2 regions of the Nocardiopsis synnemataformans genome follow, and region 2 is predicted to be linked to the other one. Evidence: riboswitches for the same ligand, from Rfam matches in the RefSeq annotation. Region 2 holds a riboswitch; the other holds the start of a gene.
What was found. Region 2 has a riboswitch for glycine ahead of gcvP (aminomethyl-transferring glycine dehydrogenase). Riboswitches for the same ligand answer to the same signal wherever they lie in the genome.
Positions count from the first base shown of each region.

Region 1: it holds a riboswitch for glycine, as region 2 does, so the genes downstream of both, gcvT (glycine cleavage system aminomethyltransferase GcvT) here and gcvP (aminomethyl-transferring glycine dehydrogenase) in region 2, are expected to answer to the same signal.

Region 1 covers NZ_CBDRFA010000001.1:193,087-208,041, reverse strand. Annotated here, with positions in the region: gene ACSIH6_RS00855 (sodium:solute symporter family protein) at 1-499, shown strand, start outside; gene ACSIH6_RS00850 (restriction endonuclease subunit S) at 572-1,228, opposite strand; gene ACSIH6_RS00845 (N-6 DNA methylase) at 1,216-2,919, opposite strand; gene ACSIH6_RS00840 (hypothetical protein) at 2,930-3,580, opposite strand; gene ACSIH6_RS00835 (L-serine ammonia-lyase) at 3,856-5,268, opposite strand; gene glyA (serine hydroxymethyltransferase) at 5,346-6,614, opposite strand; gene gcvH (glycine cleavage system protein GcvH) at 6,622-7,002, opposite strand; gene gcvT (glycine cleavage system aminomethyltransferase GcvT) at 7,160-8,272, opposite strand; glycine riboswitch at 8,417-8,518, opposite strand; gene ACSIH6_RS00815 (penicillin-binding transpeptidase domain-containing protein) at 8,789-9,718, shown strand; gene ACSIH6_RS00810 (3-deoxy-7-phosphoheptulonate synthase) at 9,838-10,893, opposite strand; gene ACSIH6_RS00805 (AMP-binding protein) at 11,127-12,845, opposite strand; gene ACSIH6_RS00800 (DUF4429 domain-containing protein) at 13,131-14,015, shown strand; gene pip (prolyl aminopeptidase) at 14,107-14,955, shown strand, end outside.
Region 2 covers NZ_CBDRFA010000095.1:11,304-26,258, reverse strand. Annotated here, with positions in the region: gene ACSIH6_RS35065 (ABC transporter substrate-binding protein) at 168-1,544, shown strand; gene ACSIH6_RS35060 (carbohydrate ABC transporter permease) at 1,747-2,691, shown strand; gene ACSIH6_RS35055 (carbohydrate ABC transporter permease) at 2,715-3,647, shown strand; gene ACSIH6_RS35050 (glycoside hydrolase family 13 protein) at 3,688-5,376, shown strand; glycine riboswitch at 5,699-5,788, shown strand; gene gcvP (aminomethyl-transferring glycine dehydrogenase) at 5,887-8,781, shown strand; gene ACSIH6_RS35040 (tetratricopeptide repeat protein) at 9,043-10,311, shown strand; gene ACSIH6_RS35035 (DUF5999 family protein) at 10,438-10,626, opposite strand; gene ACSIH6_RS35030 (threonine/serine exporter family protein) at 10,812-12,242, opposite strand; gene ACSIH6_RS35025 (response regulator) at 12,633-13,337, opposite strand; gene ACSIH6_RS35020 (RecB family exonuclease) at 13,402-14,223, opposite strand; gene ACSIH6_RS35015 (site-2 protease family protein) at 14,450-14,955, shown strand, end outside.

The DNA of each region.
Region 1 (14,955 bases), on a different contig from region 2:
GATCCTGGCCGGGGCGGTCGCCTTCGTCATCACGACCGGGTCCTCGTACATGCTCTCCTGCGCCTCCAACGTCGCCTACGACCTGTACGCCCGCTTCGCCGGGGACAGCGCGGACGAGCGCCGCAAGCTCGTGGTCCAGCGCCTCTCGGTCCTGGGCATCGCCCTCGCGGGCCTCGCGCTGAGCCTGTTCTTCCCGACCGTGCTGGAGTTGCAGATGTACTCCTACACGGTCTACGGCGCCGCGATCACCCCGGTGGTCCTGTCGGTGCTGTTCTGGAAGCGCGCGACCACGGCGGGCGCCGTCGCCGCGCTGGTGGTCGGCGCCGCCACCACCATCGGGTGGCAGGTCACCGGGACCCCGGGCGGTATCAACGCGGTCATCGTCGCCCTGCCCGCCGCTCTGGTCGCGCTCGTCGTGGCCAGCCTGGTCACCAGGGCCCCCGACCCCGCGCGGGTGGCCGCGGCCGAGGCGCCCGCACCCACCGGAACCGACGCCTGACACGCACGGGGACCGCTCCCGGACGGGAGCGGCCCCCGCCCGTCCTCCCGTACCGAGGAACGGATTGCCAGCTCAGGGTGTCGGTGGAAGAGGAGTCTCCTCCCCCGGAGCCGGGACCTGGCCGGAGAACAGCATGGGCGCGAGAGCCTCGCGCAGGTCGTTCGTGGTGCGACTGATCTCGGCGTGCAGATGGGCCTTGTCGTCCAGGGCGTGGAGCGCCGCCCCTATGGCACGCTGGATGGGCAGGGGCGGCAGGGCGGTCGGAAGTGAGCGCAGGGTGCGTTGCGTGATGGACCTGACAGTGCTTCCGGAGGCGTGTCTGTCGATCCATTTCTGGACTGGAAACAGATCCAGGTAGTGCACCAGGTAGGTCGGATCGACCTCTGGAGAGGGACGCAGTCGCAGCATCTGCGTACTGTAGAGCCAGCCCTGCTGCTCGGGCGCGACGAGAGCGAACCTGCCCAGGGTTCCCGTCCTCGCTCCGACGACGTCCCCGGCTTCGAGCAGGTAGCGGTCCAGGCGTGCGGCTACCCCGCCGGTCACACACACCTGTCCGCTCGCGGCGACCCGTCGGGCGATGATGTCCCTCGGCCGTACCACGGGGGTCCCCTGGTCGGAGAAATCCCGCGAGGACGTGCCCGCGCCGGAGGGTCCCGCCTGGATTTCGCACACCTCATGGAGGGGCCGCTCGCGCCAGTCAGCGGGGAGCGGGCCGATCAGGGAATCCATCGGTGTATCTCCTGGAGCATGCGATGGGCTCTGGTATCGGTCTCGGGGACGTGGCTCTCCAGGGCGTTGAGCTGCCTTGTCAGTTGTTCGAACCGCTCGGCCGCCTGCGCTGCTCTGGTGCCTTCGGCACCGTGGCCCGCCACGATGTAGGACGGAGGGTGGAGGGAGTAGTCCTGCTCGCGGATCTTCTCGATTCCTACGGCGCGGCTGATGTCAGACCTTCCGTGGTCGGCCTCCTGCCTCCAGACACGGTAGGCGGCGTGGATAGCTGCGACGTCCTGGGGGAGGAGTGCCCGGCGGGTTCGGGAGACCATCGAGCCCAGGTCGCTCGCGTCGATGAACAGCATCTCGGAACAGTGCCCTGTAGGACTGCGCAGTAGCCAGAGGCTCACGGGGATGCTCGTGTTCGGGAAGAGGCGGTCGGGGAACGCCACCACGCCCTCCACGGCCCCGGCTTCGATCATGGCCGAGCGGATCATCCGTTCGTCCTGATGATCGGAGAACGCGGCGTTGGTCGGCATCAGGACACCAGCTCTGCCGTTCGGGGCGAGCATGGTCACGACGTGTTGGAGCCAGGCGAAGTTCGCATTCGACTCCGGAGGGCGTCCGTAGGGGAAGCGGCGCTCATCCCAGCGGGTGAGCGTGGGCCTGTTGAGTGGCGGAGCGTCTGGAGGGCCGAACGCTGTCAGAGGTCGCGCGTTGAACGGTGGGTTGGTGATGACGAGGTCGGCCCGGGGGAGGTTCGGGAGCAGCCCGGGCTCGACAGCCCCTTCCAGGAGATGGGCTTCCACACCGTGGATCCGGAGGTTCATCTTCGCAGTGTGCGTCTCCCCGATGGTCTTCCCCGCACCGCTGAGCCGGTGACGTGAGGAAGGCGAGAGGTTTCTCAGGCGCCGGTCCGCGGCGATCAGGAACTCCCCGGTGCGGCAGAACGGATCGTGGACCCGGGCGAGGGGGCTGTCGTCGGTGACGAGCAGTCCGACGATCGCCTCCACCAGGCTGCCGGGGGTGCGCACGATCCCTGCGCGCCTGTCCTCCTCCCAGGTTGAGAGCAAGAGGTCGAAGGCGGTGACCAGTTTCTTTCCGCCCTCGTCACCGGAGCTGAGGAGTGCGATCTCCGTGAGGGTCCGGTGCAGGTGTTCCGCGCCCAGCGCGTACAGGACGTAGGACGACCTTGGCGAGACGCAAGCCGTGACGGACTCCGGGAGCGTATCGGAACCGTTGGGGAGTTCGACGTGCGACAGCAGTTCCCGCCAAGCTTCCGTGTGCTCGGCACACATGTACACGAGGTCGAGGAGTGCGCGGTAGCCGTCCGTGGAGATTCCGTTGTCCCGGAGCCTGTACAGGGCACGCGTGACGGTCTTCTCGAAGGTTCTGCCAGTTTCTTCCTTCACTGAACGGACCGTTTTCCGGCCGGTGCCCCGGCCGGAGGTCTCCTCCCCCGCGCTGGTGCGCACACGGTCGGCGTAGGTGGTACCTGTGGCCTCGTGCGGACTGCGGGCGTTGGCGGGTATGGCGCGTGAGGACAGCCAGTCGGTGACCTGGTCGAGGTCGAACAGCTCCCGTTCGGCGTCCGCCGGTTCGGGGAAGTCGGGCCCGCGCTTGTGCCAGTTGGTGACAGCCGCCCGGCTGACTCCCGCGTACCGGGCGAGCTGCGCGCGTGACACCAGTCTCGGTTCGTTCTGGTTCACGGAGACCTCCTCAGAAGCTCGGCGGAAGTTCGCCCCGGCACACCTGCTCCTTGACCAGGAGCACCTCGGGGACACGGTCGAAGGGCTTGATGCCGGAGGCGGCCTCGGGGCTGACGTACGAGAGCACAAGGTAGAGCTTGGCGTGGTCCGCCTCCAGGTGGCGGTGGTGGATCGGCTCGTGGTGCATGATGCGGTTGCGCAGCAGCCGCAGGGAGTAGAGCTGGTCCTGGAGGGTGCGGCGCGGTCCCCGGTAGCCGGGGAACGCGCGGTGGAGGGCGGGAACCCAGAGGTCCCGGTCATACCTGCGAGCGACCAGCGAGGACCAGAACCCCAGGGACAGTTCGGTGACGATGTCGTCCGGCATGGCCGAACGGCGGCAGCGGGCCCGCGCCTGGCGAACGAGGCGCTGGCCCTCGTTGTCCAGCGGAGCCCTGTTCCACCAGTCCTCCTGCCCGAAGTGGGCGCTCAGGCGGTTATGGAGGGAGTTGCGCAGAGCCAGTTCGAACGTGTGGAGCGGACCGTAGAAGGCCGCGGAGACCATGACGTTCCAGTGGTACAGGTTGACGGCTCGGGCCGCGTCGCCCCCACTGTGCCGGAGGTAGGGCGCGAGGCGGGGTGAGGAGTACGCGGAGACCATCCATTCCGGGACGCCGGTGCTCACGATGACCTTCGTTCTATCTCGGCTGAGGGCACGAGAGGACAGGGGGCGAGGACGTTTGGTATCGTTGCCTGCGTAAGCCCCGGGTTCGCCTCTGCTCAGCACGCCACCCGGGGCACGGCTTTTTCCGGGGCGGGTACTGCCCAGGCCCCGACGGCCAGCTCATCGCGAACGCGGCCGTGTGCACCGTCTTCCAGTAACAACTGGTACACAGGACGGCCGCACCATGCAAGCGCACTCCAGTGCGCGCTTTTGTTAACACCCCCTGGAGTGGGTCCTCAGCACTCGATGACGTTGACGGCCAGGCCGCCGCGCGAGGTCTCCTTGTACTTGTCCATCATGTCGCGGCCGGTGTCGCGCATGGTCCGGATGACCTTGTCCAGCGACACGAAGTGGCTGCCGTCACCGCGCAGCGCGATGCGTGCGGCGCTGATCGCCTTGACCGAGGCCAGCGCGTTGCGCTCGATGCACGGCACCTGCACCAGGCCGCCGATGGGGTCGCAGGTCAGCCCCAGGTTGTGCTCCATGGCGATCTCGGCGGCGTTCTCCACCTGGGCGGGGGTGCCGCCCAGCACCTCGGCCAGCCCGGCGGCGGCCATCGAGGAGGCCGAGCCCACCTCGCCCTGACAGCCCACCTCGGCGCCCGAGATCGACGCGTTCTGCTTGAACAGGATGCCCACGGCCCCCGCGGTCAGCAGGAAGCGCACCACGCCCTCGTCGCCCGCGCCCGGACTGAAGTGCAGGTAGTAGTGCAGCACGGCGGGCACGATGCCCGCGGCCCCGTTGGTCGGCGCGGTCACCACGCGGCCGCCCGCGGCGTTCTCCTCGTTCACGGCCAGCGCGTAGAGCGTGATCCAGTCGCTGCCGCGCATGGGGTCGGAGTCCACCCCCGTCGGCGCCAGCAGGCCCGACTCGTCGCAGTTGCCGCCCAGCTGCCGGTACAGGCGGTGCGCCCGCCGGGGCACCTTCAGCCCGCCGGGCAGGCTGCCCTCGGTGGTCACCCCGCGGCGCACGCACTGGCGCATCGCCTCCCACAGCACGAGCAGCTCGGCGCGCACCTGCGCGGGGGAGCGCCCGAACGCCCGCTCGTTGGCGAGCATCACCGCGCTGATCGACATTCCGGTGTCGGCGCAGATCTTGAGCAGTTCCTCGGCGCTGTCGAAGGGGTGGGGCACCTCGGTGTCGTCGGCCTTGATCCGGTCCGCGCCCGCCGCGCGCTCGTCCACGACGAACCCGCCGCCCACCGAGTAGTACACCTTCGCCGCCAGCTCGGCGCCGGAGGAGTCCAGCGCCACGAACCGCATCCCGTTGGGGTGGTCGGGCAGGCTCTCCCTGCGGCGGAAGTCCACGTCCACGGCCGGGTCGAAGGCCACCGGCGGCCCCTCGGGCCCGCCCAGGTACAGGGTCCGCTCCTCGCGCACCCGCTCCACCAGCTCGGGTACCGCGTCCACGTCCACGTGCTCGGGGGTGTGCCCCATCAGTCCCAGGACCACCGCCCGGTCACTGCCGTGCCCCTTGCCGGTGAGCGCCAGGGAACCGTACAGCTCCGCGCGCACGTGGGCCACGCCGTCGAGCAGGCCCTCCTCGCGCAGTCCGGCCACGAACGTGCGCGCGGCTTTCATCGGACCGACCGTGTGCGAGCTGGACGGTCCGATTCCGATCTTGAACAGGTCGAACACGCTGATGGCCATGGCTGTCCTCCTCGTTGAGTACAGGGCCCGGGGCATGAGGGTGCCGTGCGGGGCCGCCGGCCCCGCACGGCGGGGCTCTACAGGTTCGGGTAGAGCGGGTACCTGGCGGTCAGTGCCTGGACCCGGCCGCGCAGCGCGGCCTCGTCGAACTCCGGCTTGAGCGCCTCGGCGATGACGTCCGCGACCTCGGCGAAGTCCTCGTCGCCCAGACCGCGGGTGGCCAGCGCCGGGGTGCCGATCCGCAGGCCGGAGGTGACCATCGGCGGACGCGGGTCGTTGGGCACCGCGTTGCGGTTGACCGTGATCCCGATCGAGTGCAGGCGGTCCTCGGCCTCCTGGCCGTTGAGCTCGGAGTTCACCAGGTCCACCAGGACCAGGTGCACGTCCGTGCCCCCCGAGAGCACCTTCACGCCGACCTCGGCGGCGTCCGGCCGCGTCAGCCGCTCGGCGAGCAGTCTGGCGCCCGAGATCGTGCGGCGCTGCCGGTCGGCGAACTCCTCGCCCGCGGCGACCTTGAGGGCCACCGCCTTGGCCGCGATCACGTGCTCCAGCGGCCCGCCCTGCATGCCGGGAAACACCGCGGAGTTGATCTTCTTGCCCAGCTCCGCCTTGGCCAGGATCATGCCGCCGCGCGGGCCGCCCAGGGTCTTGTGCGTGGTCGTGGTGACCACGTCGGCGTGCGGCACCGGGTTGGGGTGCAGCCCCGCCGCGACCAGACCGGCGAAGTGCGCCATGTCCACCATCAGGAGCGCGCCGACCGAGTCGGCGATCTTGCGGAAGCGGGCGAAGTCCAGCTGGCGCGGGTAGGCCGACCACCCGGCGACGATCATCTTGGGCCGGTGCTCCTCGGCGAGCGCCTCGACCTCGTCGTAGTCGACGGTGCCGTCCTCGTCGCGCACGTGGTAGGCCACCGCGTTGAGGATCTTGCCGGAGTAGTTGATCTTCATGCCGTGGGTCAGGTGGCCGCCGTGGGCCAGGTCCAGGCCCAGGATGGTGTCACCCGGCTTGAGCAGCGCGAAGTACACGGCCGTGTTGGCCTGCGCGCCCGAGTGCGGCTGCACGTTCGCGTGCTCGGCGCCGAACAGTGCCTTGGCGCGGTCGATGGCGAGCTGCTCGACGACGTCGACGTGCTCGCACCCGCCGTAGTAGCGGCGGCCCGGGTACCCTTCCGCGTACTTGTTGGTCAGGACGGTGCCCTGCGCCTCGATCACCGCCTGGGGGGCGAAGTTCTCCGAGGCGATCATCTCCAGGGTGTCGCGCTGGCGGGCCAGCTCCGCGTCGACCGCGGCCGCCACCTCGGGGTCCAGTTCGCCCAGCGTCTGGTTGAGCGTGTTGTCAGTAGCCATCGGGGGCCTACTCCTCGCCTTCGGTCAGCTTGGTGTACTCCTCGGCGGAGAGAAGGTCGGAGGGCTCCTCGGAGATCCGGGCCCTGAACAGCCAACCGTCCTCGAAGGGCGAGGAGTTGATGGTCTCGGGCTCGTTCTCCAGGGTCGCGTTGACCTCGACGACCTCACCGCTCACGGGCGAGTAGACGTCGCTGACGGACTTGGTGGACTCCACCTCGCCGCACGGCTCGTCCGCGGACACCTCGCTGCCGACCTCGGGCACCTCGACGTAGACGATGTCGCCCAGGGACTCGGCGGCGAACGAGGTGATCCCGACGGTGGCGATCCCGTCCTCGACCACGACCCACTCGTGTTTGGCGGTGTAACCCAGCTCCGTGGGAACGCTCACTTCAACTCTCCTTGGAGGTGTTCCATTTTCCTGCCGCGCGCCCGTACGGCTGCTCGGCCCGGCCTACGCCCGGTCGCGCCCCGTGCGTGCGGGTCCCCTGTGGGGGGATCCCGCCGCGAGGGGCGTGCGGGCCTTCGGGGTGTGAAGGCCCCTGCTCCTACGACTGCCGCTTGTAGAACGGCAGTTCGACCACGTCGACGTCCTCGCCCCGTCCGCGCACGTCCACGGTGAACGCGCCGGTCGAGGTGTCGAGGTCGCCGTCCACGTAGGCCATGGCGATGGGGCGGCCCAGGGTGGGCGAGGGCGCGCCGCTGGTGATGGTTCCGACGGAGGTGCCGTCGCGCAGGACCTCCTGGCCCTGGCGCAGCGGGCGGCGCCCGCGCGCGACGAGGCCGATGAGGCGGCGGGGACGGGAGGAGCGGGAGGCCTCCTCCAGGGCCGCACGGCCCACGAAGTCGCCCTTGTCGAACTTCACGACCCGGCCCAGACCGGCGTCGAAGGGGGTGAGGTCGGCGGTCAGCTCCTGCCCGTACAGCGGCATCCCGGCCTCCATGCGCAGGGTGTCGCGTGCGGAGAGCCCGGCGGGGACGAGGCCGTGCCGCTCGCCCTCGGCCATGAGGGCCTCCCACACCTGGGGAGCCTTCTCCGCGGGGCTGACGAAGATCTCGAAGCCGTCCTCGCCGGTGTAGCCGGTGCGGGCGAGCAGGACGGGCTCACCGGCGACGGTGTGCTCGTACCCGGCGTAGTAGCGGATGCCGTCCAGGTCGGCGTCGGTCAGCGGCGCCAGGACGTCGACGGCGCGCGGCCCCTGGACGGCGATCAGCGCGTACTCGGCCGACTCGTCGTGGACCTCGACGTCGAAGCCCGCGGCCCGCTCGGCCAGGGCCGGGGCGACGACCGCGGTGTTGGCGGCGTTGGCCACGACGAGGTACTCGTCCTCGCGCAGCCGGTAGACGATGAGGTCGTCCAGGACACCGCCGTCCTCGGCGGTGATCATGGAGTACCGGGCGCGTCCCACCTTGACCTGGGACAGGTGGCCGACCAGCGCGTGGTCGAGGGCCTGGGCGGCCTGCGGGCCGGTCAGCCGGATCTCGCCCATGTGGGAGAGGTCGAACAGGCCCGCGGCCTCGCGTACCGCCCGGTGCTCGGCGGTCTCGCTGCCGTAGCGCAGCGGCATGAGCCATCCGGCGAAGTCGACGAGGGTGGCGCCGGCCTTCTCGTGGACATCGCGCAGCGCTGTCGCGCGCGGCGCGGATGCGGCATCTGACATGGGCACTCCCGAGAGGATGGGCGTCGTGACGTGCGTGGCGTTGCCATCCTCCCCCTCTGTCATCTGTGCCTGAGAGCTTCGCCGCGCGCTCGGCGCGGCTTGCACCTTCGGCGAGGGACGGCTGTCCCTGCTTTCCAGAGTGGTCTCGCCCGTACGGTCCGCTGTGCCTGAGAGGTTGTCTTCGGGGAGGGATTGCTCCTTCGGCGGCCCGCGCTGGATACGCGGGCACTCTCCCGTACGGGGTCAGCAACACGTTCAGCCTAGCAGCGGCCGTGAACGGCGCCCAAGGGTGCCCGGTGCGGCGTCGGTGCTCCCGCCGGAGCCCGTGAGCGGCCCCGTCGCGCGCCGTCCGCTTCGTGCCCGCCCTCCGCCGCCGGGCTGCCCGTGCCCGTCGTCCGCGCCCGCCGCCGTGCCCGCCGTGTCCTTGGGTCTTCGACACTCCGTCCGCCTCCATCCTGGAGCGGGGAGGCGGGGATTAGCGTGTGCGGGAGGTACCGACCGGGGGGAGGGAGACGGATGCGAACCGACACCGGGAGGGCGGCGCGCGGAGCGCGCTCGCTCGCGGCCGGATGCGTTCTGTCCCTGGCCGCGGGCACGGGGTGCGCCGGGGCCGTGGACGGACCGCGGGAGCCGGACGGGCCCGCCAGGGAGGGGGCGGAGGCCGGGCCCCCGCCCCTGACGCGGGGCGACGTGGCCGCCGTCGAGCGCGAGGACCTGGAGTCGGTGTTCGCCGACGCGGGCGTCGGGGGCACCTTCGTGCTCCACGACGTGATGGAGCGGGAGGCGACCGTGGTGGAGCCGGAGGAGGCCCGCGAGCGCACGGCCCCCGCGTCCACCTTCGACCTGGTCAACACCCTGGTCGGGCTCCAGACGGGCGCGGTCGGGGACGTGGGCGAGGTGGTGCCCCACGGGGGCGGGCCCCAGCCCGTCGACCGGTGGGAGCGGGACATGGCACTGCGCGAGGCCTTCCCCGCCTCGAACCTCCCCGTCTACCAGGAGGTGGCCCACAGGGTCGGGCACAAGCGGATGGCGGCCTGGGTGGACCGGCTGGACTACGGCAACCGTTCGGTGGGCGACGCGGACGCGCTGGACCGGTTCTGGGTGGAGGGGCCGCTGGAGATCTCCGCGATGGAGCAGACCGCCTTCCTGGCGAGGCTGGCCCGCGACGAGCTGCCCGTGGACGACGCGCACCAGGAGGCGGTGCGCGAACTCGCCGCCCTGGGGGAGGGCGACGGCTACGCCCTCCACGGAAAGACGGGGTGGAGCGGGGAGGCCGACCCCGCGCCGGGCTGGTGGGTCGGCTGGGTCGAGCGCGGCGACGACCTGTACACGTTCGCGCTGCGCATCGACCTGGAGGAGGACGGGGACGCCGAGCTGTGCGAGTCGCTGGGGCGGGAGATGCTCGTGGAGCTGGAGGTCCTGCCCGAGGAGGAGCGCACCGCCTGAACGGGGCGTGCGTCCCGAAACGCGCGTCGGCCCGCCCCCGACGCGGGAGCGGGCCGGTGTACGGAAGAGGGTCTGTTCTTGGGCGGGCCTCAGCTCGCGGGGGCCCGAGGAGACACCGGCTAGGCCTTGCGGCGCTGGCGCACGGCCTCGGCCAGCTGGGCCAGCACGTCGCCGGTGGTCTCCCAGCCCATGCACTTGTCGGTGATCGACTGGCCGTAGGTCAGGGCGGCGGGGTCGCCCAGCTTCTGGGCCCCCTCGACGATGAAGCTCTCCAGCATCACGCCGATGACGCCCCTCTGGCCCTCGGCGACCTGGGCGGCGATCGCGGCGGCCACACCGGGCTGGCGGGTGTGGTCCTTGCCGCTGTTGGCGTGGCTGGCGTCGATCATCAGGCGGCGGGGCAGCCCGGCGCCCTCGATGACGTCCAGGGCGGTGTTGACCGGCCCGGCGTCGAAGTTGGGGCCGCTGCGGCCGCCGCGCAGGATGACGTGGCAGTCCGGGTTGCCCTCGGTGACGACCACCGAACCGGCGCCGGCCGGGTCGATCCCGAAGAAGGTGTGCGAGGCGGCGGCGGCGCCGACCGCGTCCACGGCCACCTGGACGTCGCCGTCGGTGCCGTTCTTGAAGCCCACGGGTGTGCTCAGACCGCTGCTCAGCTGGCGGTGCACCTGGCTCTCGGTGGTGCGCGCCCCGATCGCGCCCCAGGAGACGACGTCGGCGATGTACTGCGGGGTGATGGGGTCGAGGAACTCGGTCCCGGCGGGCAGCCCGAGCGCGTTGATGTCCAGCAGCAGCTTGCGCGCGGTGCGCAGGCCGCGGTGCACGTCGTAGGTGTCGTCCAGGCCGGGGTCGTTGATCAGGCCCTTCCAGCCGACGGTGGTGCGCGGCTTCTCGAAGTACACGCGCATCACGACGCAGAGCTCGTCGCGCAGGGAGGGCACCAGCTCCTTCAGGCGGCGGGCGTAGTCCATGGCGGACTCGGGGTCGTGCACCGAGCAGGGGCCCACGACGACCAGCAGGCGGTCGTCGTCACCGTCCAGCACCCGCTTGACCTCGGCGCGTGACTCCTCGACCAGGGCGCTGCGCTCGGGGCCCAGCGGAAGCTCGGCCAGCAGGTCCCGGGGGGCGATGAGCGGCTTGTAACTGGCCACCCGTGTGTCGTTCGTGCTCGGCATGGTGTTCCCCTCGGGTCCCGTCTGTCGTGTTTTCCGCTGTCGCCACGAAAACCGTCTTATGAAAACAGTAGCGCGGGCGGTTCGGCACTCCGCTGCCGCGTCGGCCGGCACGGTTCACGTGACAGAAAACACCACACCGGTTTCGGACGCCGAAAAGCGTCTCATTTCGTGAGACGGTATTTTCCCGGTTCCCGCGGCCATTTCCGCCGGGGGCGGCTCCGGCACCCGCTCGGTCACTGCCCCGACCCCGGGAGGTCCTCCTCCCAGTACTCGCGCGGGTTGCGCGCGCCGTCGGTGACCGTGCCGCGCTCGGCCTCGGCCCGACGCAGCTGCACGCGACGGATCTTACCGGAGACGGTCTTGGGCAGCTCGCCGAACTCCAGGCGGCGCACCCTCTGGTGCGGCGACAGGCGCTCGCGCGCGTGGGCCAGGATCGACCGCGCGGTCTCGGCGTCCGGGGCCACCCCCGCGGCCAGGGTCACGTACGCCTTGGCCACCGCCAGCCGCAGCGGGTCGGGCGAGGGAACCACGGCCGCCTCGACCACGTATTCGTGCTCGACCAGAACGCTTTCGAGTTCGAATGGTGAGATGCGGTAATCTGAGGCCTTGAACACATCGTCGGATCGACCGATATAGGTAATGTAACCGTTCGAATCCCGGCTGGCGATGTCACCGGTGCGGTAGCGGCCCCCGCGGATCACCTCGCGGCTGAGGTCGGGGTTGTCGGCGTAGCCTTTCATCACCCCCACCGGTTCCCGGGCCAGGTCCACGCAGATCTGCCCGGTGTCGGCGGGTTCGTCGGTGGCCGGGTCCGCCAGCACCACGTCGTAGCCCGGCATCTCGCGCCCCATCGAACCGCGCACCACCTCCTGGCCGGGGCCGTTGCCCAGCAGCACGGTCGTCTCGGTCTGCCCGAAACCGTCGCGCACGGTCACGCCCCACGCCTCGCGCACGCGGTCCACCACCTCGGGGTTGAGCGGCTCCCCGGCGGCCACCGCCTCGCGCAGTCCCACGTCCCACGCGGCGGGGTCGGCCTGTGCCAGCATCCGCCACACCGTCGGCGGCGCGCACAGCGTGTCCACCCCGCAGCGCACGACCGCGTCCAGCAGCCCCGCCGCGTCGAAGCGCTCCTGGTTGACGACCAGCACCGTCGCCTCGGCGTTCCACGGGGCGAACACGCTGCCGTAGGCGTGCTTGGCCCACCCCGGCTCGGACACGTTGAGGTGGACGTCGCCCGGCCGCACGCCCAGCCAGTACATGGTCGACAGGTGCCCCACCGGGTACGAGCGCTGGGTGTGCACGACCAGTTTGGGCAGGGCGGCGGTGCCGGAGGTGAAGTACAGCAGCAGGGGGTCGTCGGGGCGGGTGGGGCGCGGAGGGTGGAAGTCCAGACCGGCGTGCTCGGAGTCGGCGTAGTTCAGCCACCCCTCCATGTAGCCCGTGCAGATCCGCGTCCAGTGCCCCCGCAGCGGCGCGAACTTCTCGGTCTCGGCGGCCGAGCACACCACGTGCGCGATCTCGCCGCGCTCCAGCCGGTCCAGCAGGTCGCTCTCGGAGAGGGAAGTGGGGGTCGGGCAGACCACGGCGCCGAGCTTGGCCGCGGCGAGCAGGGTCTCCCACAGTTCCACCTGGTTGCCGAGCATCAGCAGGATCCGGTCGCCCGGGTGCACGCCCTGGTTGTTCAGCCAGTTGGCCACCTGGCCGGAGCGCTCCGACATCTGCCGGTAGGTGTACCTGGCCTGGCCGCCGTCCTCCTCCACGATCCACAGCGCCGTCCGGTCCGGACGCCGCTCGGCCACCTCGTCGAAGTAGTCCAGCGCCCAGTTGAACCGGTCCGACCGGGGCCAAATGAACTCCCGGTGCGCCCTCTCCTGGTCCTCGCGCAGGTCCAGGAGCAGGTCCCGGGCGGCACGGAACTCGGCCGCGCCCGCGGCTGCCGTCTCTCTCGACATGTGGCGACCTCCGGTTCAGGGACAGGGCGCCGACCGCACTGTCCGCCGGTCCCGCCCGGGCGGGGCGGTGCAACGGGTGTGCCCCGCTGGTCCTACCCGGGATGCGCTGCCGTGACGCCCCACCCGCGGTGGAGGTCGCGCCGCCGCGGCGGACGGGGATCCGAGGCGGTGCCGCGTCCCCGGGCGGGCGGCGTCCGGTTCCGGATCACCCTCCCCTCACACCCGGTCCGGCCGACCGTCCCGCGCCCCCTCATGCGGAGCCCGCTGGCTCTAGGATGTGTGGACATGGAGGAACTTCGCGGACACCACGGAACCTGGCGGATCGACGACGAGACGATCCGTATCCGCTTCGACTCCGGCCGCAAGGTGCCCACCCTGTTCCGGTCGCTGGGCAGCTGCGCGGTTCCGATGGCCGCCGTCCGCGAGGTCGACTTCGACCGGGGCAGTCGCAAGCACGGCTGGCGGCTCCGGCTGAGGCTGGTGGAGGACACCGATCCCTACGCGCTCCTGGGCGTCCCCGGCCGGGACGCGCTCACCCCGCTGCTGATCACCGGCCCGCACGAGGGCGAACTCCTCGCCGAGTACTACTCCGAGCAGATCGCCGCCTCGGCCCGCTTCGCCCGCGAGACCCTGACCGAGGAACTCGACCCGCGCGAGGTGGCCAGAGGGCTGGTGGCCCGGCCCCCGCTCCAGGTCCGCACCGCCGAGGGGTCGGCCTCCTTCGACGGCACCCGCGTGCGCTTCCAGTGGGACGGCTGGCTGGCCAGCACGGCCAAGGAGAAGGAGAAGTCCCGCGACTACCAGCTCTCCGAGATCGAGACCGCCCACTGGCATCCGCCGGTCGACGTCACCGAGGGCTACCTGCGCATCGTGCTGCGCGGGGTGACCATCCCCGAGGCCACGGCCCTGGAAAACGACTTCTTCACGCTCGCCTCGCACGGGACCAAGGGCAGCGAGGAGACCCTGCTGATGGCCGCCACCGTCAACGCCCACGTCGCGGCGGCGCGGGAGGCCCAGACGGGGCCCGCGGAGCTCACCGCGGCGGCGGCCGACGACGGCAGCGAGGCGGTCTTCGCCAAGATCCGCGAACTCGGGCGGCTGCACGCCGAGGGGCTGCTCACCGACGAGGAGTTCAGCGTCAAGAAGGCCGAACTCCTCGACCGGCTCTGACCGGTCGGCCCCCACCGGGTGCCCCGGCCGCGGCGCCCGACTCCGCCGGGGTCCCCCGGGGAGGAACCACGTCCACGAAAGGGCTCACGCTTTGCGTACCTTGTACCCGCCCATCGAGCCGTACGACTCGGGGATGCTCGACGTCGGCGACGGACACCGCGTCTACTGGGAGCTGTGCGGCAACCCCGCGGGCAAGCCCGTGGTGTTCCTGCACGGCGGCCCCGGCGGCGGATGCGTGCCCGACCACCGCAGGCTCTTCGACCCGGAGCGGTACCGGATCCTGCTGTTCGACCAGCGCAACTGCGGCCGCTCCACCCCGCACGCCAGCCAGATGGACACCGACCTGTCCACCAACACCACCTGGACGCTGGTGCGGGACATGGAGCGGCTGCGCGAGATGATCGGCGCGGAGTCCTGGCAGGTCTTCGGCGGGTCCTGGGGCAGCTGCCTGGCGCTGGCCTACGCCCAGCGCCACCCCGAGCGCGTCAGCGAGCTGGTCGTGCGCGGCATCTTCACCCTGCGCGAGAGCGAGCTGCGCTGGTTCTACCAGGAGGGCGCCTCCCAGCTCTTTCCGGACCTGTGGGAGTCCTACCTGGCGCCCATCCCCGAGGAGGAGCGCGGTGATCTCATCGCCGCCTACGCGCGCCGCCTGAACTCGCCGGACCGGGAGGAGCGCCTGGCCGCCGCGCGCTCGTGGAGCGTGTGGGAGGGGTCCACGGTCACCCTGCTGCCCAACCACGAGCTGCGCGAGCACCACGCGGACGAGGACTACGCGCTGGCCTTCGCGCGGATCGAGAACCACTACTTCGTCAACCGCGGGTTCCTCGCACCGAACCAGCTCATCGACGGGGCGGAGGCGATCCGGCACATCCCCGGCGTGATCGTGCAGGGCCGCTACGACGTGTGCACCCCGGCCCGCACCGCCTACGACCTGCACAAG
Region 2 (14,955 bases):
CGACTTCGGAAAGTGATGCAGGTCTCATTATCCCTGCATTTCTGGCTTGTGTCACTGATTTGCGTAACTCAGTTACTTTCTTGCGGTTCTGTGTCGATCGGATCTATAGTTCCGGCACCATCACGTGGCTTCACTCGGGGGAGGAGCCGGAGAGGAACGACCAGGCCATGGACACAACACGTGCCGTAATCCCCGGGCGCACCCGCGGAGCCCGCACCCGCACCGCGCTCCCGGCCGCGGCCGCGGCGCTGCTGGTCGCCGTCAGCGGCTGCGCCTCCGACGACGGCGACGGCTCCGGCCGGGTGACCCTCGTCGTCAACGGCCAGCCCGAGGCGGCCCTCCAGGTCGAGCGGGAGATCTTCGACGCCGACGTCGCCGAGTTCGAGGAGCTGCACCCCGACATCGACATCGAACCCCGCGAGGGCTTCATGGACCCCGAGACCTTTCAGGCCAAGCTCGCGGGCGGCCAGCTGGAGGACGTCTTCTACGTCTACTTCACCGACCCGGCGACGCTGATCGAGCGCGGCCAGGCCGCCGACATCACCGAGCAGGCCGAGGCGCTTGGCGTCGTGGACCAGGTCCAGCCGGGGCTGCTCGACGTGTTCCGGGACGGGGAGGGACGCCTGTACGGCCTGCCCACCGCCAACTACTCCATGGGGCTGGTCTACAACCGGACCCTGTTCGAGGAGGCCGGACTCGACCCCGACGACCCGCCCGCCACCTGGGAGGGGGTTCGCGAGGCGGCCGAGGCCGTCAGCGCACTGGACGAGGACTATGTCGGCTTCGGGGAGCTGAGCACCGCCAACCAGGGCGGCTGGCACTTCAACGCCTGGATGAACTCCCTGGGCGCCGAGGTGGTGGACCGCGGCTCCATGACCGCCTCCGTCGACAACGCCGAGGGCCGCCGCGTGCTGGAGACCCTCCACGCCATGCGCTGGGAGGACGGGTCCATGGGCGAGCGCCAGCTGCTGGAGTTCGAGGACCTGCAACGGATGATGGGCGCCGGGACGCTCGGCATGTACGTCGGCGCGCCCGACAACCTCAAGCCCATCGTGGACAACTTCGAGGGCGACTTCGCCGACTACGGGCTGGCCCCCATGCCCGAGCAACAGGGCACCCTGATCGGCGGCGAGGGGTACATGTTCAACCCGCAGGCCACACCGGAGCAGATCGAGGCGGGCCTGGCCTGGCTGAGCTGGAAGTATCTGAACCCCGACCGCTTCCAGGACGCCATCGACGACGCCCTGGCCCTGGACTCACCGGTCGGCCTGCCCATGGCCCCGACGCCCGACATCTGGACGGGCGACGTCCGCGAGGCCCAGCTGGAGCTCAAGGAGGCCAACGCCAACGTGCCCCTGGAGAACTACCAGTCCTTCGTCGACGCCCAGCCCGAGGTCCCCGGCTTCGTCGAGCCGCCGCAGGCCCAGCAGGTCTACGCCGTCCTCGACACCGTGATGCAGGCCGTGCTGACCCGCGAGGACGCCGACGTCGACACGCTGCTGGCCACGGCCGAGGAGGAGATCGACGCGGTCCTCGGCGGCTGAGCCCGAGCCGGGACCGGCAGCGGCCGGGCGCCGCGGTCAGGCGTTCCGGTCGGCTGTCCCGCTCCGACCCGCGGCCGGGCGTTCCGGCCAGCTCCCCGGCCGGGTGTTCCGTTCGGACTCCCCGGCTGGGCCCACGACCAACCCCACCCCCCACCGCGTCGGCCCGACCTCCGGGCCGCCGCCCAGCCGACCGGAGGCACCCATGCCCGACCTCGCCCTGCGGACCGCGACCGCGCGGACGCGGGAGCGCCCGGCCGCCCGCCGCCGAGCCCCCGGGCGCGCGGGAGCGCGCCGCCTGGGCGCCAACGCCGTCGCCTACGCCTTCCTGTCCGGAGCCCTCGTCTGCTTCGTGTTCTTCTCCTGGTACCCCATCACGCGCGGCGTCGCGCTGGCCTTCCAGCGGGTCAACTTCGTCGCCGCCCCCGACTGGGTGGGGCTGGAGAACTTCCGCACCCTGTTCGGGGACCCGCTGTTCGCCACCGCGTGGGCCAACACCGGCTACTTCACCCTGCTGGCGCTGGTGCTGGGGTTCGCCCTCCCCTTCGGCCTGGCCCTGGTGTTCAACGAGCTGCGCCACGCGCGCGGCTACCTGCGCCTGGCGGTCTACCTGCCGGTCATGCTGCCGCCGATCGTCTCGGCCCTGCTGTGGAAGTGGTTCTACGACCCCGGCCCCGGCCTGATCAACGGCGCGCTGCGGGCGGTCGGGCTGCCCGGCCTCCAGTGGCTCAACTCCGCCGACACCGCCCTGCTCTCGCTGGTCATCGTCTCCACCTGGGCGAACCTGGGCACCGCCACCCTGATCTACCTGGCCGGGCTCCAGAGCATCCCCGGCGAGCTGTACGAGGCGGCCGAGCTCGACGGCGCGGGCCTGCTCCAGCGGGTGCGGACGGTGACCGTTCCGCACATGCGCTTCGTCATCCTCGTCATGCTGCTGATGCAGGTGGTGGCGACCATGCAGGTGTTCGTGGAGCCCTACATCCTCACCGGCGGCGGCCCCGAGGGCGCCACCACCACGGTCCTGCTGCTGATATATCGCTACGCCTTCACCTTCGGCGACTTCGGCGCGGCCAGCGCCCTGAGCCTGATGCTCTTCGTGGTCCTGGCCCTCTTCTCCGCCCTGTACCTGTGGGCGACCCGAGCCCGCTGACCGCGTCCCCCTGCGAGGAAGCCATGACCTCCACACGCCCGGCGCCGCCCCGCGCGCGCCGCCGCCCGACCCGGCCGCGCCCCGCCGAACGCACCCTCGTCTCTCCGCTGGCCCTGGCCGGGACGCGCGGGCGCCTGACCTACCGGATCGTCCTGGTCACCGTGGTCGCCTCGGCCACCGTCGTGTTCCTGGGTCCGATGCTCCTCGCGGTCACCGGCGCCCTCAAACCGCCCGCCGAGCTCGTGCGCACCCCGCCCACCCTGCTGCCCCGGGAGTGGCGCTTCTCCACCTACACCGAGGCCTGGGGCATCCTCAACCTGGGCCACTTCATGTGGAACACGTTCGTGGTGGTGGGCGGAGCGTGGCTGTTCCAGCTCGGCGTGGCCGTCCCCGCCGCCTACTCGCTCTCCAAGCTCCGCCCCGTCCTGGGCCGTGCGCTGCTGGGCATGATGCTGGCCACCCTCATGCTGCCCGCCGCCGCGCTGCTCATCCCCACCTACCTGACCGTGGCCGACGTGCCCCTGCTCGGGCTGAACCTGCTCAACACCCCGTGGGCGATCTGGCTGCCGCTGGGCGCCAACGCCTTCAACGTCTTCGTGCTCAAGAGGTTCTTCGACCAGATCCCCGCCGACCTGCTGGAGGCGGCCCGGCTCGACGGCGCCGGACCCGTGCAGGTGATGCTGCGGATCGTGCTGCCGCTGTCGAGGCCGATCCTGGCCGTGGTCTCGATCCTGGCGGTCGTGGCCGCCTGGAAGGACTTCATCTGGCCGCTGGTGGTGCTCCAGGACCCGCAGGTGCAGACCATCACCGTCTACCTGGCCCGGATCTCCACCGACATGCCGCTCAACACCCTCATCGCCGGAATGGTGATCTCCAGCCTGCCCGTGGTCGCCCTGTTCCTGCTCTTCCAGCGCCAGATCATCGCCGGTCTGTCCGCCGGGGCCCTCAAGGGCTGACCCGTTCCCCCGCCTCACCCCCTCGAAAGGACGCAGCACCGTGACCCACACCCTCCACCTGTCCGCGCAGGACCACGCCTCGTCCGCGGACCCGGCCTGGTGGCGCGGAGCCGCCATCTACCAGGTCTACCCGCGCAGCTTCGCCGACGGCGACGGTGACGGGATCGGCGACCTGGCCGGAGTCCTGCGGGAAATCGACCACCTGGCCGCGCTGGGGGTGGACGCCCTGTGGATGAGCCCCTGGTACCCCTCGCCGCTGGCCGACGGCGGGTACGACGTGAGCGACTACACCGACGTCGCGCCGGTCTACGGCGACCTCGACCAGGCGGAGCGGTTGGTGGAGGCCGCGCACGCGCGCGGCATCCGGGTGATCATCGACATCGTGCCCAACCACTGCTCCAGCGAGCACGCGTGGTTTCGCGAGGCGCTGGCCGCGGGGCCGGGATCGCCCGAGCGGGAGCTGTTCTGGTTCCGGCCCGGCCGGGGCGCGGACGGGTCCCTGCCGCCCAACAACTGGCGGTCCCGCTTCGGCGGACCGGCCTGGACCCGGGTGACCGGGGCCGACGGCGAGCCGGGGGAGTGGTACCTGCACCTGTACTCGGCCGAGCAGCCCGACCTGAACTGGGAGCATCCCCGGGTGCGCGCGGAGTTCGACGACGTGCTGCGGTTCTGGTTCGGCCGGGGCGTGGACGGGTTCCGCGTCGACGTGGCCGACGGGCTGGTCAAGGACCCGGACCTGCCCGACGCGCGCGATCCCGAGGAGGGCGGCGTCCCCGACGAACGGGCCTTCTCCGACCGCGACGGGGTGCACGAGATCTACCGCCGCTGGCGCGCGATCGCCGAGTCCTACGGCCCCGACCGGGTGTTCGTGGGGGAGATGTGGCTGCCCGATCCCGAGCGGTTCGCCCGCTACCTGCGCCCGGACGAGCTGCACAGCGCCTTCAACTTCGACTTCCTGAGCTGCCCGTGGGAGCCCGCGGCGCTGCGCGGGGTCATCGACCGCACCCTGGCCGCGCACGCCCCGGTGGGCGCCCCCGCCACGTGGGTGCTGTCCAACCACGACGTCACCCGACACGTCACGCGCTACGGCAGGGCCGACACCGGGTTCTCCTTCGCCGACCGCCAGTACGGTGCGCCCAGCGACCCGGAGCTGGGCACCCGGCGGGCGCGGGCTGCGGCGTTGCTGGCCATGGCGCTGCCGGGCGGGGTGTACGTGTACCAGGGTGAGGAGCTGGGCCTGGGCGAGGTGGACGTGCCCGAGGAGTGGATCGACGACCCGGTGTTCACCCGGTCGGGCGGCGCGGACCGGGGCCGGGACGGGTGCCGGGTGCCGCTGCCGTGGTCCGGGGAGCGGGCGCCGTTCGGGTTCGGCCCCGAGGGCGGCGCGCGGCCCTGGCTGCCCCAGCCCGACGGGTGGGCCGCGCACACCGCCCGGGCCCAGGCGGCGGACCCCGCCAGCATGCTCAACCTGTACCGCCGGGCGCTGGCCGTGCGCCGGGCCGAGCCCGCCCTGGGCGCGCCTCCTGCCGGGGGCGGTTCCGGGATGCGGTGGCTGGAGTCGGGGCCGGAGGTGCTGGCGTTCGTGCGTGAGCCGGACGTGGCGTGTGTGGTCAATCTGGGGTCGGGGGCCGCGGAGCTGCCCGCCCACGTGGAGGTGCTGGTGGCCAGCGGGCCGCTGGAGGGCGACCGGCTGCCCTCGGACACCGCCGTGTGGCTGCGCCTGTCCTGAGGCGGTGCCCGACAGGTGTCGCCCGCCGCCCGAAGGCAGCCGCGCGTCGGCCGGGGCGGCGGGCGCGTGTGCCGCCGTGTGCCCGCCGAACACGGTCGGGGGACCGTTGCCGTCCGAGGCCGCGACGGAGGTGGACACGGTTCCGTTCCCGTGTGCTGACGCAGTCGCTTGGAGGAACCTCCAGGCTCTCGGTGTGATGTGGGCGAAACGCCTGCCCGGAAGCGCTACCCGGGGCGACGATCGAGTACGGTCGTAGTCACAACAGGGATGAAAACCGACATTCGCCCTGCTTGTACACACGTACAGATCGTCAGCTGGCTGTCGACACCGCGCGAGAGAGACCCCGCAACGGGGCGCCGACGGGGCAATACTCCCCAGTAACCTCTCAGGCACCATGGACCGCGTGGAGGAGGCCGCTCTGAAGCCTGGGCACAGCCGTGCCCGGTGACAGAGGGGGAGACCGCGAGGAACACCGCCGACCCGACTCGGCCCTGTCACCAGGAGGTCTCCGTGCCAGACCAGCCCGTGCACACCCCGGGCGCGCCCGCCCGGGTGTTCGCCGACCGCCACATCGGCCCCACACCCGCCGAGGTCCAGGAGATGCTCAAGGCGGTCGGCTACGGCTCCACCGCCGAACTCATGGCCGACGCCGTGCCCGAGTCCATCCTCACCGGGCCCGGGCGCAGCGCGCCGCTGGACCTGCCCCCGGCGCTGAGCGAGGCCGAGGCCCTGGCCGAACTGCGCGACCTGGCCGCCCGCAACCAGGTGCGCACCTCGCTGATCGGCCAGGGGTACTACGGCACCCTCACCCCGCCGGTCATCCTGCGCAACATCATGGAGAACCCCGCCTGGTACACGGCCTACACGCCCTACCAGCCCGAGATCTCCCAGGGCCGTCTGGAGGCCCTGCTCAACTTCCAGACCATGGTCTCCGACCTGACCGGCCTGCCCGTCTCGGGCTCCTCCCTGCTCGACGAGGCCACCGCCGCCGCCGAGGCCATGACCCTGACCCGCCGGGCCTCCAAGAGCAAGGCCGACGTCTTCGTCGTCGACGCCGACGTCTTCCCCCAGACCCTGCACGTGCTGCGCACCCGCGCCGAACCCCTCGGCATCGAGGTCGTGGTCGCCGACCTGTCCCAGGGCCTGCCCGAGGGCGACGCCTTCGGCGTCCTGGTGCAGTACCCCGCCTCCAGCGGTGCCGTGCGCGACCCGGGCCAGGTCATCGCCCAGGCCCACGAGCGCGGCGCCCTCGCGGTGGTGGCCGCCGACATCCTCGCCCTGACCCTGCTGCGCAGCCCCGGCGACCTGGGCGCCGACATCGCCGTCGGCTCCACCCAGCGCTTCGGCGTCCCGCTCGGCTTCGGCGGCCCGCACGCCGGTTACATGGCCGTGGGCGAGAAGCTGCGACGCCAGCTGCCCGGCCGCCTGGTCGGCGTCTCGGTGGACAACGCGGGCAAGCCCGCCTACCGCCTGGCGCTCCAGACCCGCGAGCAGCACATCCGCCGTGAGAAGGCCACCAGCAACATCTGCACCGCGCAGGTCCTGCTCGCCGTCATGGCCGGGATGTACGCCGTCTACCACGGCCCCGACGGCCTGCGCGCGATCGCCCGCCAGGTGCACACCCGCACCGCGGCCCTGGCCGACGCCCTCGCCGAGCGCGGCTTCGAGGTCCTGCACCACGCCTACTTCGACACCCTGCGCGTGCGCGTGCCCAGCGCCGCCCGCGTCGTGGAGTCCGCCCTGGAGGCCGGGTACAACCTGCTCGCCGCCGACGAGTACACGGTCGGCGTGAGCGTGGACGAGACCACCACCGAGGCCGACCTGGAGAAGGTGCTGGCCGCCTTCGGCGAGGCTGAGCGCGGCTCCTCGCGCGTGCGCCTGAGCGTGGACGAGGACGCCGACCGCCTGCCCGTCGAGCTGGCCCGCCAGGTGGACTACCTCACCCACCCGGTGTTCGGCACCCACCGCAGCGAGACCTCGCTGCTGCGCTACATGCGCCGCCTCTCCGACCGCGACCTGGCCCTGGACCGCACGATGATCCCGCTGGGCTCGTGCACCATGAAGCTCAACGCCACCGCGGAGATGGAGCCCGTCACCTGGCCCGAGTTCGCCGGACTGCACCCGCTGGCGCCGCTGGACCAGGCCGCCGGGAGCGTGGCCCTGATCCGCCAACTGGAGGCCTGGCTGGCCGAGGTCACCGGTTACGACGCGGTGTCCCTCCAGCCCAACGCCGGGTCCCAGGGCGAGTTCGCCGGGCTGCTGGCCATCCGCGGCTACCACCGCTCGCGCGGCGAGGCCCACCGCGACGTGTGCCTGATCCCCAGCTCCGCGCACGGCACCAACGCCGCCAGCGCCGTGATGGCCGGTATGCGCGTGGCCGTGGTGGCCTGCGACGACAACGGCAACGTCGACCTGGACGACCTGCGCGCCAAGACCGGCAAGCACGCCGACGACCTGGCCGCCATCATGATCACCTACCCGTCCACGCACGGCGTGTACGAGGACACCGTCACCGAGGTGTGCCGCCTGGTCCACGAGGCGGGCGGCCAGGTGTACGTGGACGGCGCCAACCTCAACGCGCTGCTGGGCTGGGCCAAGCCGGGCGAGTTCGGGGCCGACGTCAGCCACCTCAACCTGCACAAGACCTTCTGCATCCCGCACGGCGGCGGCGGTCCGGGCGTGGGCCCGGTCGCGGTCCGCTCGCACCTGGCCGGTTTCCTGCCCAACCACCCGGGCCAGCCCGAGGCGGGCCCGCACACGGGCGTGGGCCCGGTCTCGGCGGCCCCGTTCGGCTCGGCGGGCATCCTGCCCATCTCCTGGGCCTACGTGCGCATGATGGGCGAGGAGGGGCTGCGCTCGGCCACCGAGGTCGCGGTGCTGTCGGCGAACTACCTGGCCAGGCGGCTGGAGCCGTACTTCCCGGTGCTCTACACCGGTGCGGGCGGCCTGGTGGCGCACGAGTGCGTCGTGGACATCCGCCCGCTCCAGAAGGCCAGCGGCATCAGCAACGAGGACCTCGCCAAGCGGCTCATGGACTACGGCTTCCACGCGCCGACGATGTCGTTCCCGGTCAACGGCACCCTGATGGTGGAGCCGACCGAGAGCGAGAACCTCGCCGAGCTGGACCGCTTCGTGGAGGCGATGGTCGCGATCCGCGGCGAGATCGACAAGGTGGCCTCGGGGGAGTGGGACGCGGCGGACAACCCGCTGCGCAACGCCCCGCACACCGCGGAGGCGGTGACCGCCGACGAGTGGTCGCACGGCTACACGCGCGCCGAGGCGGCCTACCCGCTGGCGTCGCTGCGCACGGACAAGTACTGGCCGCCGGTCGGCCGGATCGACCAGGCCTACGGGGACCGCAACCTGGTCTGCTCCTGCCCGCCGCCGGAGGCCTTCGAGCTGTAGGGCGGCCGAGGCCGCGGTGAGGGGCGCCGGTCCTGGGACCGGCGCCCCCTTCTTGTTTCGCGTGTAGATCTACGTGGTAAAAGTCCGTTTTGTTCTCCCTGCTCACCAGGAGAGGGGGGAGAACCGGGCGGTGTCCACGGTTCCGGGGCTCCGGCGCGGACCTCCGGTCCCCGGCCACCGCAGGCGTTAGAGTTGCGGCGACACGGATCGCGTTCCCACCACGCAGACCGCCACCCCGCCACCCCCATGGAAAGCGGAGACATGACCACGACGTCCGGACCCTCCGCGCGCTCTGGCCCCGCCGACCCGCCCCCGGCCACCGATCCCCGGGACACCGACGAGGCCGAGGCGCCGACCGGGCAGGGCGCCGCCGAACTGTGCGACCAGGCCCAGGACCTCGCCGGGAGCGGCCACCTCAAGCGCGCCGCCAAGCTCTACCAGCAGGCGGTGGCCGCCAACCCCCACCCGCGGGTGCAGGCCCGCGCCCTGCTCGGCCTGGCCGTGGTCGAGGACCAGCGGGGCGACCTGGCCGCCGCCCGCGAGGCCGCCCGCCGTGCCCTGGCCACCGGCGACTCGCGGTACGCCCCGCGCGCCGCCTACCACCTCGCTCTCTCCCTCGAACAGGACGGCGACCACGCCGAGGCCGACCGCGTCTGGCACCGCCTGCTCGACCTGGGCGGGTCCGACTACACGGCCGTGGCGCACTACGGGCTGGCCCGCTCCGCCGAGGGGCGCGGCGACACCGGTGGGGCGGAGGAGCACTGGGAGGCGGCGCTGGCGCTGCCGCCCGATCCCGGTTCGCTCGGTCGCCTGCACGCCACCACCGTCGTGGACGCCTCCCGCGACCTGGCCGAACGCCTGTTGGGGCGGGGGCTGCCGGGCGCCGCCGCGGCCGCGGTCGAACGCGGTCTGTCGGTCGCGGACGATCCCGGTCTGCGCCTGCTGCGCGCCGCCGCCCACCTGGAGCACGCCATCGCCGACGTCGGCGCGGTCGTGGACCCGGACGCGGCCTCCGAGGACGCGGGGGAGGCGGGGACGGGCGCCGCGCCGGGCACCTTCGCCGCCGCCGTGGAACTCCTGGCGGGGTTGCTGGCCCTGCGCGGGGACCCCGCCGCGGCCGAGCGGGTCTGGCGGCTGGGCCTGGGCGACCGGGATCCGGACACCGCGGGGGAGGTGCGCTGGCGGCTGCGCAGAGCCTTCGCCGCGCCTGGGGAGGACGGGGACGGCGGGGCCGGGGAACCGTGGTGGGATCCCTATCTGGAGGAGGCGGCGGCGACCGCGAGCGCTCCCGCGCTGGCGGGAGAGCTGTTCGCCGTGGTCACCCAGATGCACGCCCTGCTGGCGCTGCCGGTGGCGGAGGGGGAGGCGCGCCCGGCCGCGCTGCGGTCGGCCATGGAGCAGGCGCTGCGCACGCCGAGCGAGTTGGTGTGGGGGCCCGGCGTGCACGCCGACTTCCGGCGTCGGCTGAGTGAGGCGATGGGCGGCCAGGACGTGCTGCCGGAGGGGTGGCCCGACTCGGTGCGGGAGTGAGGGCCGGGGCGGGCCCTGGTGCTCGCGCGGTCGCCGGGGGCCCTCAGGGACACGTCACCGCCCGGGGTCGTGTGTGCCTGCCGGGCGGGGTACGTCGGCCTCGCGGCCGCGGTGTGTGGCCGGGCGTCAGGCGGCGACGCGGGGTCGGTGCGGGGCGACGACCACCCCGTCGGGGAGCAGTTCACCGGTGTCGTCGAAAAGGACGACACCGTTGCAGAGCAGGCTCCAGCCCTGTTCGGGGTGGCTGGAGACGACCCGGGCCGCCTCACGGTCGGTGTCCTCGAAGGACGGGCAGGCAGGTTCGTGGCTGCACATGGGACAGGCCTTTCGGTCCAGAGGCGCTCGTCGTTGAGCTGACGCCAAGAGTAGTGGTTCACATCACATGCTTGTTGCGGTTTAGCCCGGATGTGTTTGCCCTGCTGCTGTCGTCCGCTCTCAGTGGGTGAGATACCCCCAGGCCAGCAATGGTTCTGTTCTGTCCGGCCCCGGCCACAAGGAACTCAGTACCCGCCGCGTGTCCGGCGTGCCGCCGGGCGGCTGCGCATCCCCGCGCCGGCCAGTCCGCCGTGCTGGAAGGCCCTGACCAGCTCGCCGCCGAGGTTGACCCCCGCGCCCAGAGCCAGGCCCACCGTGACCGCCTCCGCGAGGCTGAGCAGCCCGGCGGAGGGGTCGCCCTGCGTGATCTCGATCAGGCCCCGGTACAGGATGCTGCCCGGCAGCAGCGGGGCGATCGACGGGACCAGGTACGGCAGCACCGGTCTGCGCGTGCGCCGCGCCAGCCAGTGGCCCACCACGCCCACCGCGACCGCGCCAGCGACCGTGCCCACCACCGCGGGCACGTGCAGCAGGTCGCGCATGCTCGCGTAGATCACCCAGATCATCACGCCGAGCACGCCGATCATCGGCAGCATCCGGGGCGGTACGGCGAGCGAGATCGCGAAGGCCACCGCGATTCCCGCCGCGCCGATCAGCACGGGGATCTCCACCGAGGTGCCCGCGGAGGGGAGGTCCTCCAGGTCGATGCTCACGCCCAGGCGCTGAGCGGTGTAGGCGACCGCGCCCACGCCGGACACGATCGCGCCCAGGATGAAGAAGGTCTCCAGCAGGCGTGCCGCCGCCGACACGTAGGTGCCGCTGATGCCGTCCTGGAGGCTGGAGACCAGTGGGCGACCGGGCAGCAGGGCCATGATGTTGCCGGTGATGATCGCCCCTGCCTGGAGGCCGAGGTCCAGCGTGGTGCTCGCCCACAGCAGCGCCACGCCGATCGTGGCGGCCACCACCGCGGCCCCCACCATCTGGTAGAACTCCGCGACGCCCCGCTTGGCCAGGAACACCGACGTGCGGTCGCCCATGACGGTGGCCAGGAAGGCCGCGGTCGCCACGATCAGGCCGCCGCCCACCATGAGGCTCGCGCTGGAGGCGATGAGGCCGAACCCGACGGCGATGAGCCAGTTGGGGTAGGGCATGCGGGCGCGCCTGATCTGGGTCAGGCGGGCGGTGGCGTCCTCCAGTTCGAGCAGGCCGAGCGCGCACTGCTGCACCAGGGTGTGCAGTTCGTTGACGCGGAAGTAGTCCAGGGTGCGGCGGCGCACCACCCGTTCGCCGGTGATCGGGGGGTGCTCGCCACCGGGGTGGGTGGACAGGGTGATGGTGGTGAAGGTGACCGAGACCTCCGAGCGGGGCAGGTCGAAGGCGACCGAGAGGCTGAGCATCGCCTCGCTGACGGCCTCCGTGCCCTCTCCGCTGGCGAGCATCAGCTCGCCCACCCGCAGCACCAGGTCGATGGCGCGGGCGTCGGGGAGGTTGACGTCCTCGGTCTCGTCGAAGCCGTCCGGGGTCAGCTCCCGCTCGTGCGCCTCCCGCCAGTCCCGCATCCTGCTGAGCAGGCGGTCCTCGCTCGGGGGCACGGGGCGCTCCCGCTTGCTTGGCATCCCTGTCTCCGTCTCCTCCCCGCCTGTACCCGTGGTGACCGGCGCGCTGTGGACAACCCATGAGGGGACGCGGTCCCGGAGGGTGGGGTTCGCCCGGAACGGGGGTCATGGCCGGTGAGTTCGATCACCGGATCATCCTTTCAAGGCCGGGGGGCCGTCGACAGCGACGCGCCGGGGTCTTCGGCGCCGTGCCCGGGGCCCGTGTGCGGGGGGTCGGGGCCCGCGCCGGATCGGGCTGTGGCCCCCGGGGGGGCTGGGTCTCACGCCGCGCGCCGGGTTCGCGCGTCGCGGTGAGGGCGGGAGCGTGAACCGGGTGGCCTGGTATGCGTGCCGCGGGCAGGGGGTCGCGGACCTGGTGGCCCGGTTTCCTCGGAGCGCGGGCCGGAGGCGTCAGCCGGAGCCGGGCCCGGAGCCGCCGTCGCGTTCACCGGGCCGGACCAGCCCGTGCTCGTAGGCGTAGACCACGGCCTGGACCCGGTCGCGCAGTCCCAGCTTGGTGAGGATGTTGCCGACGTGGGACTTGACGGTCGTCTCGCCCAGCACCAGGTGGGCGGCGATCTCGGCGTTGGACCACCCGCGCGCGAGCAGGCGCAGGACCTCGTGTTCGCGGGTGGTCAGGGTGTCCCCGGCGGGTTCGGTGCCGGGGGAGGCGGAGGGCAGGAGCGGGGCGAAGCGGTCGAGCAGGCGGTTGAGCACCGTGGGGGAGATGGCCGCCGCCCCGTCCGCGACCACCTCCACGGCCGACACGAGTTCGGCGGGCGGGGCGTCCTTGAGCAGGAACCCGGAGGCGCCCGCGCGCAGCACCTCGACGGCGTACTCGTCCAGGTCGAAGGTGGTCAGGGCCAGGACCCGCACCCGGTGGCCCAGGGGCCGCGCCCACGACACGATCTGCCGGGTGGCCTCGATCCCGTCCATGCCGGGCATGCGCACGTCCATGAGGACCACGTCGGGCAGCAGGCTGCGCGTCGAGCGGACCGCCTCACGGCCGTCGGAGGCCTCCCCCACCACGGACAGGTGCGGGGCGGACTCCAGGATCATGCGGAAGCCGGCACGGACGAGGGGCTGGTCGTCGACCAGCAGTACTGAGACGGGCACAGGGGGAATTGTGCCGTATCCCGGTGGCGGCCGGATCCGAACCCGGGGGACGGCGCGGTCGGGGTCATCCGCGTCGGCGGTCCGCCGGTGCGGGCAGGGGCGGCGGGGTGCCGCCGAACGCCGGGCACAGTGCCTGGTGCTCGCACCAGTCGCAGAGCTTGCTCTTCTTGGGCTCCCACACCCCTGCGCGTCCGGCCGCCTCGATCCGCGCCCAGATGTCGGCGATCTCGGACTCCGCGGCCCGGAGTTCGTCCTCGGTGGGGTCGTACCAGCGCACCGCGCCGTCGCCGCCCAGGTAGACGAGCTGGAGGCGGGTGGGGACGACGCCGAGGTCGCGCCAGATCATCACCGCGTAGAAGAAGATCTGGAACCGGGCCTTGTCCTCGAAGCGGGGGGCGGGCGACTTGCCGGTCTTGTAGTCCACGATCCGGATCTGGCCTGAGGGGGTGACGTCGATGCGGTCCACGTAGCCGCGCAGCCGCAGGCCGGTGGGCAGGGACACGTCCAGGCGCATCTCGCGGTCGCGGGGCTCCAGGGTGGTGGGGTTCTCCAGGTCGAAGTAGCGGCGGACCAGGTCGCGGGCGGACTCCAGCCAGGTGTCGCGCTCGGCGTCGTCGGCGAACAGCTCGTCCAGCTCGGGCTTCTTCTCGCGCAGCTTCTTCCACTGGGGGTCGACGAGGCCGACGGCGTTGCGCGGGTCGCGCGACTCGGCGGGCAGCTCGTACAGGCGCTCCAGGCAGGCGTGGACGAGGGTGCCGCGCAGGGCCGCCGCGCTGGGCGCCTCGGGCAGGCGGTCGATGGTGCGGAAGCGGAACAGCAGCGGGCACTGGAGGAAGTCGGAGGCCCGGGAGGGGGAGAGGGCGGACGGAAGGAGCGCGGTGGTCATGGTTTGAGCCTATGAGAAGGTCGCGACAGGGTGCGAGGTGAGGAAGGCGGCCTGTGGAGAACCGGACGGTCCGGAGCGACGGGGGCCAGGCCGCGGGCGCCGTCCGGCCACGGCGGGCGAGCCGTAGTCTGGGGGTGTGACGACCGGTAGTGACCCATCCGCGCCCAAGCCCCGCGACCGTTCCGCCAGACCGGGGTTACTGATCGGCCGCCCCTTCGGCATCCCCGTGTACGTGACCTCCTCGTGGCTGATCGTCGCGGCGCTGATCACCCTGGTCTACGGCGGTGTCGTCCAGGGCCGCCTGGCGCTGGGGCCCACCGCCTACCTGCTGGCCTTCGTCTTCGCCGTGCTGCTCTACGCCTCCGTGCTGGTGCACGAGCTGGCGCACGCGGTGGTCGCGCGCATGTACGGCCTGCCGGTCCGGCGCATCGTGCTGTACGTGCTGGGCGGGGTCTCCGAGATCGAGCGCGAGGCGCCCACACCGGGCCGCGAGTTCTGGATCGCGTTCGCCGGGCCGTTGTTCTCCCTGCTGCTGGCGGCGGGCGGGTTCGGCCTGTACCTGTTCACCGAGCCGCGCACCGTGGTGGGTGAGCTGCTGTTCCAGCTGTGGATCGCCAACCTGCTGGTGGGCGCGTTCAACCTGCTGCCGGGTCTTCCGCTGGACGGTGGGCGGCTGCTGCGCGCCGGGGTGTGGAAGGTGACGGGCAGGCCCTTCGCGGGGAGTGTGGCCGC